2 regions of the Bradyrhizobium sp. UFLA05-108 genome follow, and region 1 is predicted to be linked to the other one. Evidence: predicted binding sites of a transcription regulator. Region 1 holds the regulator's gene; the other holds the start of a gene.

Region 1 (7,264 bases):
GGCCAGGCGACGCAGAGCGCGGAGACGAAATGCGCTTTGCGCTTGTCCGGCGCGGTCGCGCCGCGCTCCCTCAACAGGCGCTCGATCTGCGCCATCGCCGCGGCAAAATCCTTCTTCGGGCCCGCCCAGCGCGCACTGTAGATTCCCGGTGCGCCGTCGAGGGCGTCGACCACGATGCCGGAATCATCGGCGAAGGCCGGAAGCCTCATTGCCTTCGCGGCGGCGATGGCCTTGATCGCGGCATTGCTGCGAAAGTCGTGGCCGGTCTCCTCGGGCTCGTCGAGGCCAAGTTCGCCCGCCGAGACCGCCTCGACACCGTGCGGCGCCAGCAGCTCCCGCATCTCGGCAAGCTTGCCGGGATTATGGGTCGCGATGATGAGCTTGCCTGTGATTCGCCGGTGCATGGCCTATTGACTACGCCACCGCCATTTTCTGCAAGTCCACGAGACGCGCGACACCCTTGCGGGCCAGCGCCATCAGCGACAGGAACTCCTCCTGCGTAAACGGCTCGCGTTCCGCGGTGCCCTGGACCTCGATGATGCGGCCATCGCCCGTCATGACGAAATTGGCGTCGGTCTCGGCCTCGGAGTCCTCGGCGTAGTCGAGATCCAGCACCGGTGTGCCCTGATAGATGCCGCAGGAGATCGCGGCGACGTTGTCGCGCAGCACGTTGGCGTTGATCATGTTGCGCGTCTTCATCCAGTTGATGCAATCGGCCAGCGCCACCCAGGCGCCGGTGATCGAGGCCGTGCGCGTGCCGCCGTCGGCCTGGAGCACGTCGCAATCGACCGTGATCTGACGCTCGCCGAGCGCTTCGAGATCGACGATGGTGCGAAGCGAGCGGCCGATCAGGCGCTGGATCTCGACGGTGCGGCCGCTCTGCTTGCCGGCAGAAGCCTCGCGGCGAGTACGTTCCGAGGTCGCACGCGGCAGCATGCCGTATTCGGCGGTGACCCAGCCGCGGCCCTGACCCTTCAGCCACGGCGGCAGGCGCTCCTCCAGTGTGGCGGTGACGAGCACATGGGTGTCGCCGAATTTCACCAGGCAGGAGCCTTCCGCATATTTGACCACGCCGCGCTCCAGCGTCACGGGGCGCAATTCGTCGGGCGCACGGCGGCTTGGCCGCATGGGAAATCCTCCAAAACTCGCAGGGAAAAGGCTGTTCGCGGTGCTTGTAGGAGGGGGAAGGGGGCCCGGCAAGGGCTTTTCCCCCGGGGGCAACGAAACGCCGTCCGGGGATTGGCCAAAGACGCGCTTGTCAGGGGCCTTCTGGATGGACAAATTATGTGCATCTGAGAGGAGTTACCGTCTGTGGCCCATCACGATCCGATTCATCTGATCGCGCCGCGCGCGGGCCTCGCCCAGCTCAACGAGCGTTCCCGCGACATCTTTCGCCAAATCGTCGAGAGTTATCTGGCGACCGGCGAGCCGGTCGGCTCGCGCAATATTTCCCGCTTGATCGCGCTGCCGCTGTCGCCGGCCTCGGTGCGCAACGTCATGGCCGATCTGGAACAGCTCGGCCTGATCTACGCCCCGCACACCTCCGCCGGCCGGCTGCCGACGGAACTCGGCTTGCGCTTCTTCGTCGATGCCGTGATGCAGGTCGGCGAGCTCAACGAGGCCGAGCGGCAATCGATCCAGAGCCAGCTCACGACCGTCGGCCACGCCCAGTCGGTCGAGGCGGCGCTGGAGGAGGCGCTGACGCGGCTGTCGGGCCTCACCCGCGCCGCGGCCGTAGTCTTGACGCCGAAGTCCAATGCGCGGCTGAAGCATATCGAATTCGTCCGCCTGGAACCGGAGCGGGCGCTGGTGATCCTGGTCGGCGAGGATGGCCAGGTCGAGAACCGCGTGCTGACGCTGCCGCCCGGAGTTCCGTCCTCGGCGCTGACCGAGGCGTCAAACTTCCTCAATGCCCGCATCCGCGGCCGTACCCTCGCCGAGGCGCGGCTGGAGCTGGAAACCGCACTCGGGCAGGCCCGAGCCGAGCTCGACCAGCTCACCCAGAAGGTGATCGCGGCGGGCATCGCGAGCTGGTCCGGCGGCGAGAACGAGGACCGCCAGCTCATCGTGCGCGGCCACGCCAATCTGCTCGAAGACCTGCATGCGCTGGAGGATCTCGAGCGGGTGCGGCTGCTGTTCGACGATCTCGAGACCAAGCGCGGCGTGATCGACCTGCTCGGGCGCGCCGAGACCGCGGAGGGCGTGCGCATCTTCATCGGCTCGGAGAACAAGCTGTTCTCGCTGTCGGGCTCCTCGACGATCATCTCGCCCTATCGGGATGCCGCCGGTCATATCGTCGGCGTCTTGGGCGTGATCGGGCCGACGCGGCTGAATTATGCCCGCGTGATCCCGACCGTGGACTATGCCGCCCGTATCGTCAGCCGCCTTCTGGGTGGCTGACGCCCGTTTTCGCCTGATCACGGGTGCTTGATTTTCGCGCTGCAAAGCACGATATCCCGGCGAGAAAAATCCCTTGAGACGAGTTCGAGAAGGCAGCCGATGACCGAGCAAGACCGGCAACCCGAAGACACGACTGCGCCGACCGGCGAGCCCGTGGTGTCGAAGCCCTACATCATGCCCGACGATCCGGAACCCGGCTCGGTCGAGGTCTTGCAGAAGGAAGCCGCTGAGGCGCGCGACCGCATGCTGCGGACGCTGGCCGAGATGGAGAATTTACGCAAGCGCACCACCAAGGAGGTCGCCGACGCGCGCCTCTACGGCATCACGGGTTTTGCGCGCGACGTGCTCGACATCGCCGACAACCTCCAGCGTGCGCTCGATGCGGTGCCGGCCGAGGCGCGTGCCAATGCCGATCCCGGCCTGACCGCGCTGATCGAGGGCGTGGAGCTCACCGAGCGCTCGCTGCTCAACGCGCTGGAAAAGCACGGCGTGAAGAAGTTCGACCCCTCGGGCCAGAAGTTCGATCCGAACTTCCAGCAGGCGATGTTCGAGGTGCCCGATCCGTCGGTGCCGTCGGGCACGGTGGTTCAGGTGGTCCAGGCCGGCTACACCATTGGCGAACGCGTGCTGCGCCCGGCTCTGGTCGGCGTCGCCAAGGGCGGCGCGAAAGCCGCTGCCGCCGCCAACAACAACGAGTCGAACGGCGCGGCGTAAGCCGCGCTTCGCCACGCACACAAACCTGAACCCTCATCCTGAGGAGCCGCGGAACGCGGCGTCTCGAAGGATGAAGGCCCCGCTGCTGCAGCTCGGCCTTCATGGTTCGAGACGGCGCTTCGCGCCCCTCACCATGAGGGTCAAATAGCTTACGCCGTGGCCGCGATATCCGCAGACTGGATCCGCTTCACGCCGGCCTTGGCCATGTCGGCCCACGCTTTGGCCAGCGAGCCCTGATTGTCGATGCCGCGGCAGGCGTCTTCCACCACATAGACTTCGAAGCCGGCCTTGCGCGCGTCGAGCGCGGTCCAGGCGACGCAGAAATCGGTGGCTAGCCCTGCGACGAAGACGCGCTTGATCTTGCGCGACTTCAGATAGGCGGCGAGGCCCGTCGATCTCTTGCCGTCGGCTTCCAGCAAAGCCGAGTAGCTATCGACGTCCTTGTGAAAACCCTTGCGGATGATGAGCTCGGCCTGCGGGATCGACAGATCCTTCGACAGCGCCGCGCCGTCGGTGCCCTGCACGCAATGGTCGGGCCACAGCACCTGCTTGCCATAGGGCAGGTCTATGGTCTCGAACGGCTTCTTGCCGGAATGGACCGAGGCAAACGACACGTGCCCCGGCGTGTGCCAGTCCTGCGTCATCACGACATTGGCGAACGTTTTTGCGATCTTGTTGATGATCGGCGCCACCTGCTCGCCCTCCTTCACGGCGAGGCTGCCACCGGGCAGGAAGCAGTTTTGCACGTCGATCACGAGCAGCGCGGAGGCATCGTCGGGCTTGATCGCCGTCGCCGCCCAGAGCTTGCTTGAAACGAGGCTCGCGAGAGCAACAGTGGAAACGCCCGCGAGTACTTTGCGCCGATCCAGTATCGTACGTCTTCCCTCCAGGATGAACCAGGAAGGAAAGCGTAGTTCCATTAGTATACGAACAAAAGCTCGAAAATGCGGCCGGCTTTGGTGAGAAATCGAGCTTGAGCCGAGGGCTCGGTGCTCCTCTCCCGCCTGCGGGAGAGGTCGGCGCAAGGCGCCGGGTGAGGGCTCTATCCTCTTGGGGGTTCTCGATTGTGGAGACACCCTCTCCCCAACCCTCCCCCGCGAGCGGGGGAGGGAGCGCACTGTCCATTGTGGAGACAGTCAGCCTTTGGGCTGGATGCCGTCGCGCACCGCGCGGAAGCGCGTGAAGGCCTCCGACCACTGGTCGCGCGGGGCGCTGGCGATGATGCGCAGCGACGTGCCGCCGCCGAAGCGGATCCACTGCACCACCGTGACCTGGGTCTTGTCCTTGCCGCTGACGCCGTCGAGCCGGGTTTCGATGGCCGGCTGGCCGTTGACACGGATCGGCTCGGACATGGTGATTCTGGACTCGCGCATGCCGGGGATCTGCATCGCCGCCTCCTGCGCGAAGCGGGCGCGATCATCCGGCTGCTGCGGCGTTGCACCGATCAGGCCGATGATCATGTACGGCTTGGGCTCGAAGCCCGTGGTCTCGTCGCCGTCGGCGAGCACGATGCTGGCGCCCGGCGACAGCATGCGGACGTTCTTGAAGTCGGCGAGATCGGTGATCCTGAACGGCATCTGCGCGAGCTGCTCGTCGACCGGCACCTCCTTGCGCGTGACGGCGGTGGCGAACATCTGCCGCACCGCGTCGTCCGAGTAGATCTTGGTGGCGTTCTCGGGGACCTGCACGGCGACATAGCCGGAGAAGCCGGTGCCCGGCACGATCATCGAATAGCGCTTCACCGTTGCCGTGCCGGCCTTGCCGGTCTCGACGGTGTAATAGGCAAGGCCCGCCGGCGTCTCGATCTTGTCCGGCTTGATGCCGCCAGCGCCGCCGGGATTGGCCTTGAAGGCGTTGGATACCTCGCCATAGGCGTCGGGCGGCAGCTCGGTGACCAGCACCTTCACGCCTCCGTCCTCGCTCTCGAAGCCCGGAAAGGTCTTGGCCTGGGAGAGACCGATCAACGGCACCATGCCGACGCGCAGGCCCGGCGGGAAGATGGCATCGGCCGCAAGGGCCGGAACGGCGGAGGCAATGAGGACGGCGAGCGCGGCGAGGGGGCGTATCAATTTCATGGCTAGTCTACTTGGTCCACATTGAGGCCGTTCGATGGTGGGCCGTCGGGCCCCTTTGTCGCGCGGGGCGTGGCCCCTGGCGGCGCTGTCCGGCCGCCCGGACTTTTAACGGGTTTGGCTGCGCCGTAACAGGGTGGGGCGCACCGCCGGGCATGGTCCGGCTGACCGCTGAACCCGTTAATAAACCCTCACCGTCAAGGGCCTCCAAAGGCCGATATGATCTTCCAAAACCCAATGTTTTCGCGGCTGAAACTTGCGTTCGGTCCTTGCGGGCCCCTCCCCCCCTCCTATATGAGCCTCAACCATCGCAATATCGCGGATGTTTGATCTTAGGGGGTTTTGGATCGGGTGCCTTCTGGGCCCAACCAACCTGCCGCAATAAAGAAGGATATCAGGACCATGGGAAAGGTCATTGGGATCGACCTCGGCACCACGAATTCGTGCGTCGCCGTAATGGATGGCAAGAACGCCAAAGTCATCGAGAATTCCGAAGGCATGCGCACGACGCCTTCGATCGTCGCCGTCACGGACGACGGTGAGCGCCTCGTCGGCCAGCCTGCCAAGCGCCAGGCCGTCACCAATCCCGAGCGCACCTTCTTCGCAGTGAAGCGCCTCATTGGCCGCCGCTACGACGACCCGATGGTCGAGAAGGACAAGAAGCTCGTTCCGTACAAGATCGTGAAGGCTTCCAACGGCGACGCCTGGGTCGAGGCCGACGGCCAGACCTACTCGCCCTCGCAGGTCTCGGCGTTCATCCTGCAGAAGATGAAGGAGACCGCGGAAGCCCATCTCGGCCAGAAGGTCGACCAGGCCGTCATCACCGTTCCTGCCTACTTCAACGACGCCCAGCGCCAGGCGACCAAGGACGCCGGCAAGATCGCGGGCCTTGAAGTGCTGCGCATCATCAACGAGCCGACCGCGGCTGCGCTAGCCTATGGTCTGGACAAGACCAAGGCCGGCACGATCGCCGTGTACGACCTCGGCGGCGGCACGTTCGATATTTCGATTCTCGAGATCGGCGACGGCGTGTTCGAGGTGAAGTCGACCAACGGCGACACCTTCCTCGGCGGCGAGGATTTCGACATGCGCCTCGTTGGCTATCTCGCCGACGAGTTCCAGAAGGAGCAGGGCATCAACCTGCGCAACGACAAGCTCGCCTTGCAGCGTCTGAAGGAAGCCGCTGAAAAGGCCAAGATCGAGCTGTCCTCGACGACGCAGACCGAGATCAACCTGCCGTTCATCACGGCGGACCAGACCGGGCCGAAGCATCTGACCATGAAGCTCACCCGCGCCAAGTTCGAGGCGCTGGTCGATGACCTCATCCAGAAGACCGTCGAGCCCTGCCGCAAGGCGCTGAAGGATGCCGGCGTCACCGCCGGTGAGATCGGTGAAGTCGTTCTGGTCGGCGGCATGTCGCGCATGCCGAAGGTCCAGGAAGTCGTGAAGCAGCTGTTCGGCAAGGAGCCGCACAAGGGCGTCAACCCCGACGAAGTCGTCGCGATCGGCGCTGCGATCCAGGCCGGCGTGCTCCAGGGCGACGTCAAGGACGTGCTGCTGCTCGACGTCACCCCGCTGTCGCTCGGCATCGAGACGCTGGGCGGCGTGTTCACCCGCATCATCGACCGCAACACCACGATCCCGACCAAGAAGAGCCAGGTGTTCTCGACCGCCGAGGACAACCAGAACGCGGTCACCATCCGCGTCTTCCAGGGCGAGCGTGAGATGGCGGCCGACAACAAGATGCTCGGCCAGTTCGACCTGATGGGGATTCCGCCGGCCCCGCGCGGCATGCCGCAGATCGAGGTGACCTTCGACATCGACGCCAACGGCATCGTCAACGTGTCGGCCAAGGACAAGGCGACGGGCAAGGAGCAGCAGATCCGCATCCAGGCCTCCGGCGGCCTGTCGGAAGCCGACATCGACAAGATGGTCAAGGACGCCGAGGCCAATGCCGCGGCCGACAAGCAGCGCCGCGAGGCGGTCGACGCGAAGAACCATGCCGACGCACTGGTGCACTCCACCGAGAAGGCGCTGGCCGAGCACGGTTCGAAGGTTGCCGAGACCGAGCGCCGCGC
Region 2 (7,264 bases), on a different contig from region 1:
CGCGTCCTCGACGCGGTCCTTCTTCTCCTTGACCTCGATCTCGGTCGCGCCGCCGACGCGGATCACCGCGACGCCGCCGGCGAGCTTGGCCAGACGCTCCTGGAGCTTTTCACGGTCGTAGTCCGAGGTGGTTTCCTCGATCTGGGCCTTGATCTGGCCGACGCGGGCCTCGATGTCCGGCTTCTTGCCGGCGCCGTTGACGATCGTGGTGTTCTCCTTGTCGATCACGACCTTCTTGGCGCGGCCGAGCATCTTCACCGTGACGTTCTCGAGCTTGATGCCAAGCTCTTCGGAGATCAGCTGGCCGCCGGTGAGGATCGCGAGGTCCTCGAGCATGGCCTTGCGGCGATCACCGAAGCCCGGGGCCTTGACGGCGGCAACCTTCAGGCCGCCGCGGAGACGGTTCACGACCAGCGTGGCCAACGCCTCACCCTCGACGTCCTCTGCGATGATGACGAGCGGCTTGCCGGACTGCACCACGGCTTCCAGCACCGGCAGCATGGCCTGCAGGCCCGAGAGCTTCTTCTCGTGCAAGAGGATGTAGGCGTCCTCGAGCTCGGCGGTCATCTTCTCGGCGTTGGTGACGAAGTAGGGCGACAGATAGCCGCGGTCGAACTTCATGCCCTCGACGATGTCGACTTCGGTGTCGAGCGACTTGTTCTCCTCGACGGTGATGACGCCCTCGTTGCCGACCTTCTGCATCGCCTGCGCGATCATCTTGCCGATGGCGGCATCGCCATTGGCCGAGATGGTGCCGACCTGGGCGACCTCGGACGAGGCGGCGACGGGCTTGGCGCGCTTCTCGATGTCCTTGATGACAGCCGCAACCGCGGTGTCGATGCCGCGCTTGAGGTCCATCGGGTTCATGCCGGCGGCAACCGCCTTGGCGCCTTCGCGCACGATGGCCTGAGCCAGCACGGTCGCGGTGGTGGTGCCGTCGCCAGCAAGGTCGTTGGTCTTGGAGGCGACCTCACGCACCATCTGGGCGCCCATGTTCTCGAACTTGTCCTCGAGCTCGATCTCCTTGGCGACGGTGACGCCGTCCTTGGTGATGCGGGGCGCGCCGAAGCTCTTCTCGATGACGACGTTGCGGCCCTTCGGGCCGAGCGTCACCTTGACGGCGTTGGCGAGAATGTCGACGCCGCGCAGCATGCGTTCGCGCGCTTCTCCGGAAAACTTGACGTCCTTGGCAGCCATTTTTTGCTCCTGGCATGATGTGGAAATGGGCCGCGCACCCTAATCGTCATTGCCGGGCTTGACCCGGCAATCCATCATCTTTCGAAGCAGGATGGATGCCCGGCTCAAGCCCGGGCATGACAAGAGGGAAGCGCGGCGGCGTTTGAAGGGACGTTGTGGCCTTAGGCCAGCACGCCCATGATGTCCGACTCCTTCATGATCAGGAGATCTTCATTGTCGATCTTGACCTCGGTGCCCGACCACTTGCCGAACAGCACGCGGTCGCCGACCTTGAGGTCGATCGGGATCAGCTTGCCCGCCTCGTCGCGGCCGCCGAGGCCGACGGCGACGATTTCGCCCTGGGACGGCTTCTCCTTGGCGGTGTCGGGAATGATGATGCCGCCCTTGGTCTTTTCCTCGGCATCGATACGTTTGACCACGACACGGTCATGCAGCGGACGAAATTTGGACTTAGCCATGACGTTTCCCTTTGGAAGCTCGCTTCGGAAGCGACGGAACTAGGAGAGGGGCCTGCGCCCCCGTCCGACCTCCGGATCGAATGCCGGGATCGAACGGCGCGCTTTAGCAATCGGGCTTCCCGAGTGCTAATAGTGCGCCCGGAAATATGGCTTGGCCGCGATCCTGTCAAGCAAAGGGTGGTTAAGCCATTGGTGAGACGGATATAGGATGTTGACGATCGAAACGAATTGGGGACGCTGGCGTATTCTACGACGTCATTGCCCCGGCAGCGGTTTTGCGCTTGGCTGCGGGAGGGGGCTGTCAGGCTCGTGTTTGGGGGGCGCTTTGCTCGGGGGAATGCCATGATCAGTTCAGCTCACGCGCGGACGGTTGCCAAGCTGGGCGCCGCCGCAGCCTTGGCGCTGCTGCTGGGTGCATGTGGCGGCGGCATGAGCCTGCCGTCGTTCTCATCGTCCTCGCCGGCGCCGGAGGCCGAGCCCGGCACTGGGCCGGAAATGCCGGCGTCGATCCGCGCCGACGAGATCGTCGGCCGCTGGGGCCTTGCCTCGTTCCAGAACCCGTCCGACCGCGCCCGCACCGAGGCTGCGGCCCGCGCGCAGTGCAAGAATCCCTATGTGATCGGCGCCGGATCGAGCGGCGGCGTGATCATGCACCTGGCCGACCAGGCGACGCCGCAGGAGCTGCGGCTGAAGGGCTCACCAAGCGGCAAGAACTATATCGGACCGGCCGGACCGACTCCCGGCGAGCAGGACCGCGAGATCGTCTCCTTCGACGGCCGCGTCATGGTCACCCGATTCATCGACAAGGACGCCGCCACCCGCTACGGCAACATGGTCTACGTCCGCTGCGCGCCGCGGGCGTGATCGAGATCGAGCCAAGCTTGTGATGCACCCTCTCCCGTGTGGGAGAGGGTAGCTTCGTGTGCGCAGGGCGAGGCGAAGAGACTGCGTCTTCCGCACGACCTCGCAGCCATCAGACCCATCCGCAGTGCCTCCGCTTGATGCCGTCAAGCCGCTCCAATGCCGATGTCACGACGTCTTCGGTCAGGCCGATATCACGGCGCAGCCAATCGGACATCGGATACGTCTCGACGCGTCCGTGCTCAGGTCTGCATGAAAGGCGTTGCCATGCGGCCGTCAGGGCGCGGAGCCACCGACGATTCCCCATAGGCGGATTTTTCCAACCTCCGCGCGATCTCGCTATCGAGCGCGGCGGCGAGTTCGCTTCCGACCTCGACCATCGGCAGGCGCACCTCCGGACTGTCGATGAGGCCGCATCGCCACAGCCAGTACTTTGCCGGCGCCGGACTCGGCTCGGCGAACAACAGCCGCGTCAACTCCGAAACCTCCTGCCAGCGCGCGAGCGCGGTGTCGGCATTGCCGCGCTTCAGCTCGGTATGAATCGCAGCAAAGGTTGCGGTCTCGATGTGGGCGGAGAGCAAGATGGCGCCATCCGCGCCGTCGCTCAGCGCTTCATGAGTGTGCGCGTCCTCGCCGGTCAGCACACGAAAGTGGTCCGGCTTGTCGCGGAGCAGCGCGATCGATTGCTCGCGGTTCGCGGAGCAATCCTTCAGGCCAACGATGTTCGGATGCTCGGCAAGGCGGAGCAGCGTCTGGTTGGTGAGATTGACCGAGGTGCGATAGGGAATGTTGTAGAGCACGATCGGCCAGGCAGCGTGATCGGCGAGCGCCTCGAAATGCGCACATAGGCCGCGCTGCGATGGCCGCAGGTAGTAGGGGCTCGCGATCAGATAACCGTCGATCGGCCAGTCCGCGGTTTCATCCAGGCTTTCCTTCAGCCGCGCGGTGTCCGCGCCGGAGAGGCCAAGAACGATCGGAACGCTGCGACGTTGCGCGGCGAGCTCCTCGCGCACGGTTGCGACGAGGCGCTCGAGCTCGGCGCCCTTCAGCGTCATGCCTTCACCGGAGGTCGCGCCGAGGATGAAGCCGTCGATGGCCTCGCACGCGTAGTGTCGCGCGAGCTGCCGGAGCGAGCGCTCGTCGAGATGGCCGTCGCGAAACGGCGTCACCAGAGGCAGCCAGAGGCCCTGCAATCGTTGTCTTAGGTCGGTCATGTTCCATCTCCTTCAGTTGAGGTCTGAGACGGAGGCACATGAAAAAACCCCGTCCAGACGGCGGGGTTTTTCGGGATCGCGACGACGAGAAGGTCTAGCGCGCGCAAATATCCCTTGGCCCCGGGTGGGGGGCTTTTTTCGAGGCGATCGCCTTCGAGAGGATTGCGCACGAATTCGTGATCATGGTGTGCAAATGATGCGTGGGATATGTGGAACTGTCAATACACGCGGAAAGCGAAGACCAAATTGGCAGAAAAAAAGCCGGACCCGAAGGGCCCGGCTTAGGTATTGGCCACGTGAGGCCGACACAATCACCTTCCAAGAGGGATTACTGAACTCCCGCGCCACTGGAGGAGGGGGACAAATGCGCAACGCGAAGGCTCAGCGTGCAAACAGTATGGGCTTGCCGAGCGCCCTGCAGCAACAGCCGAGGTCGCATGTCAGTCATGCGGAAATCAGGACGGCCAGCGTTGCGCCTTGCTCACCACGAAGTCGCGGAACACCTGCACGCGCGCGACCGTCTTCAACTCCTCGGGATAGACGAAATACGTATCGAGTTGAATCGAGTCCGATTCGCCGAACAGCTGCACGAGACGGCTGTTTTCTTCGACGAGATAATCCGGCAGCGCCGCAATCCCGAGGCCCTGCTGACACGCGCGCACGAGACCGAGGATGTTGTTGACCTTGAAGTAAGCCTCGCGCGGGCCCGAACCGTTACGCGCAGCTTCGACAAGCCAGTTGCGGTTCTGCAAATGCGGGGCGAAGTTGCCGTCGCTGAGCGTGATGATGCGGTGGGAGTCGAGCTCCTCCAGCGTACGCGGCGTACCGAAGCGCTTGATGTATTCCGGCGAGCAATAGGCGTGGAAGCCCATCGCAAAAAGCTTGCGCTGGATGAGATCCGGCTGCGTCGGCTTGCGGGTGCGGATCGCAACGTCAGCCTCGCGCATCGACAGGTCGAGCTCCTCGTCGGTGACGATCAGGGAGATGCGGATCTCCGGATAGAGCGAGGTGAACTCACCGAGCCGCGGGATCAGCCAGTTGATGCCGACGCCGGGCGTGGTCGTGATCTTGAGGTCGCCGCTCGGCCGCTCGCGGCTGTCGGTCAGTTTCGCGCGCGCCGCCTGGAGCTGCATGAACACGTCATGCGCGGTGCGGAACAACAGGTCGCCCTGCTCGGTGAGGATCAGGCCGCGGGCATGGCGGTGGAAGAGCGAGACCGAGAGCTCCTGCTCCAGCGCCGAGACCTGGCGTGACACCGCCGACTGCGACAGGCCGAGCTGCTCGCCCGCATGCGTGAAGCTGCCCGCTTCCGCTGCCGCGTGAAAGACCTTCAGCTTGTCCCAGTCCATATCGGTAAATCCGTCGCGTGTTCGAGGCATGGTCGTTATTCCGCTGCCGCGCGCTCGCTGGCGCGCAGGGCCAAGAAACGTTCGGCTTCGAGTGCGGCCATGCAGCCGAGGCCTGCGGCCGTGACGGCCTGGCGATAGGTTTCATCGGCGACGTCGCCGGCCGCGAACAGGCCGGGCACCGAGGTGGCGGTCGAGTTCGGGGCGACCTCGACATAGCCCGACGGTTTGAGTTTCACCTGGCCCTTCACGAGCTCGGTCGCCGGCGCGTGGCCGATGGCGATGAAGATGCCGTCGGCCTTCAGTTCCGTGAGCGCGCCGGTCTTGACGTTCTTGAGACGGACATGCGTGACCTTGTTCGGGTTCTCGGTGCCGCAGATCTCGTCGACAGCCGAGTCCCAGACCACCTTGATCTTCGGGTGCTTGAACAGACGCTCCTGCAGGATGCGCTCGGCGCGGAAGTGGTCGCGACGATGCACGATGGTGACCTGCGAGGCATGGTTGGTCAGGTATAACGCTTCCTCGACCGCGGTATTGCCGCCGCCGACGACCACGACTTCCTTGCCGCGGTAGAAGAAGCCGTCGCAGGTGGCGCAGGCCGACACGCCGCCGCCCTGGAATTTCCCTTCGGAGGGCAGCCCGAGCCAGCGCGCTTGCGCGCCTGTGGCGAGGATCACGGTGTCGGCGAGGTAGACGTCGCCGCTGTCGCAGGTAAGGCGGAACGGCCGCTGCGCGGTTTCCAGCTTGGTGACCAGGTCGGTGACGATCCTGGTGCCGACATGGACCGCCTGCTTCTCCATCTGCTCCATCAACCAGGGGCCCTGGATCACGTCGGCAAAGCCGGGATAGTTCTCGACGTCGGTCGTGATGGTGAGCTGGCCGCCCGGCTGGATGCCCTGGATCAGGATCGGCTCAAGCATCGCACGCGCGGCGTAGATCGCCGCGGTGTAGCCGGCGGGGCCGGAGCCGATGATGACGACCTTGGCATGGATGGGCGCGCGCATGTGGACCGGTGCCTCTCTCTTGGGGGAGTTGCAGCGCGGGCGCGGATAGTGCCTGGGAAGGCGCCGCGGAGGCGCTGAAATGTCAGTACTAATCTAAGCCTTCTGGCGAGCTATGCAAGAATTGCAGCCCATGTCGGCGGATTTTTCCCCCCGGGAACAAAAGATCATTGCGCTGCACGCGCAATAAAATTGCGCATCTCGGCGGGACTGGGTATGAGGATTGCGACGAACCCACCCGATACCGCAGACAAGGCCAGGAGTTCCAATCACGTGTCGCGGAACCTAGACGAGATCGATCTCAAAATTCTCGCCGAAATCCAGGCCGACGGTCGAATCACCAATGTCGAACTGGCCAAGCGTGTCGGCATTTCGCCGCCGCCCTGCCTGCGGCGTGTCCGGGCGCTCGAGGAGGAGGGCTATATCCACGGCTATCGCGGGCTGCTCGATTCGCGAAAGCTCGGCTTCGACGTGACGGTGTTCGCTGCCGTTCATTTGTCGAGCCAGGCGGAGGCGGACTTGCGCGCCTTCGAGCAGTTCGTGCGCGCCGAACCGCTGGTGCGCGAATGCTGGATGCTGTCGGGCGAGGTCGATTTCATCCTGAAATGCGTCGCGCCGGACATGGCGACGTTCCAGGATTTCGTCACGCATCTCACCGCGGCTCCGCATGTGCGCAACGTCCGGACCTCATTGGTGCTGCACAATTCGAAATACGAAGCCGCCGTGCCGCTGGAGGTGAAGGGGCGGCGCTGAAGCGAGACTCATCCTCGCCGCATCGCATCCACGCTGATCGGACCGCCGCCGGCTGACGCAAGATAAAGGCAGGCAAAGCAGAACAGGATCGCCAGCGTCCCCTCATTGACGAGCGGGAAGAAGCTGTGCGGCAGATGCTCGATGAAATAGGCGAACGCCATCTCGCCCGACAGAATGAAGGCGACGAGGCGTGTGAAGAGGCCCAGCATCAACAGCCCGCCGAACACCAGTTCGATCATGCCGGCGATGCCCCAGAGCGACAGCGGCGTGACGTCGGCGAACATCTCGACGGGCGGAAACTTGAACAGTTTTGCCACGCCGAACTGGAACAGCAGAAGTCCGGTGATGAAGCGGAACAGGCTGAGCAGATAGGGCTGGCTCTGCGCGGCGATACGATCGACGTCCATCGTGTCCTCCCTTGATGCAGCCAAGAG

What was found. Region 1 encodes HrcA, which represses chaperone genes, less so after heat shock. Its sites were predicted from a motif close to GTTAGCACTCNCNNNNNGNGAGTGCTAAC; they were not measured.
Region 2: a site for HrcA is predicted at 1,758-1,786, ahead of SO140_RS15710 (co-chaperone GroES). Genes of this name have one in related genera too.

What each region holds. Positions count from the first base shown of each region.
Region 1 is NZ_JBANAZ010000086.1:14,763-22,026, forward strand. Features, by position in the region: gene rdgB (RdgB/HAM1 family non-canonical purine NTP pyrophosphatase) at 1-404, opposite strand, end outside; gene rph (ribonuclease PH) at 415-1,128, opposite strand; gene hrcA (heat-inducible transcriptional repressor HrcA) at 1,312-2,400, shown strand; gene grpE (nucleotide exchange factor GrpE) at 2,500-3,114, shown strand; gene pncA (bifunctional nicotinamidase/pyrazinamidase) at 3,264-3,986, opposite strand; gene SO140_RS39665 (hypothetical protein) at 4,251-5,189, opposite strand; gene dnaK (molecular chaperone DnaK) at 5,589-7,264, shown strand, end outside.
Region 2 is NZ_JBANAZ010000018.1:80,896-88,159, reverse strand. Features, by position in the region: gene groL (chaperonin GroEL) at 1-1,197, opposite strand, end outside; gene SO140_RS15710 (co-chaperone GroES) at 1,359-1,655, opposite strand; gene SO140_RS15705 (hypothetical protein) at 1,998-2,519, shown strand; gene dapA (4-hydroxy-tetrahydrodipicolinate synthase) at 2,759-3,730, opposite strand; gene SO140_RS15695 (LysR family transcriptional regulator) at 4,186-5,109, opposite strand; gene trxB (thioredoxin-disulfide reductase) at 5,115-6,080, opposite strand; gene SO140_RS15685 (Lrp/AsnC family transcriptional regulator) at 6,351-6,830, shown strand; gene SO140_RS15680 (DoxX family protein) at 6,839-7,237, opposite strand.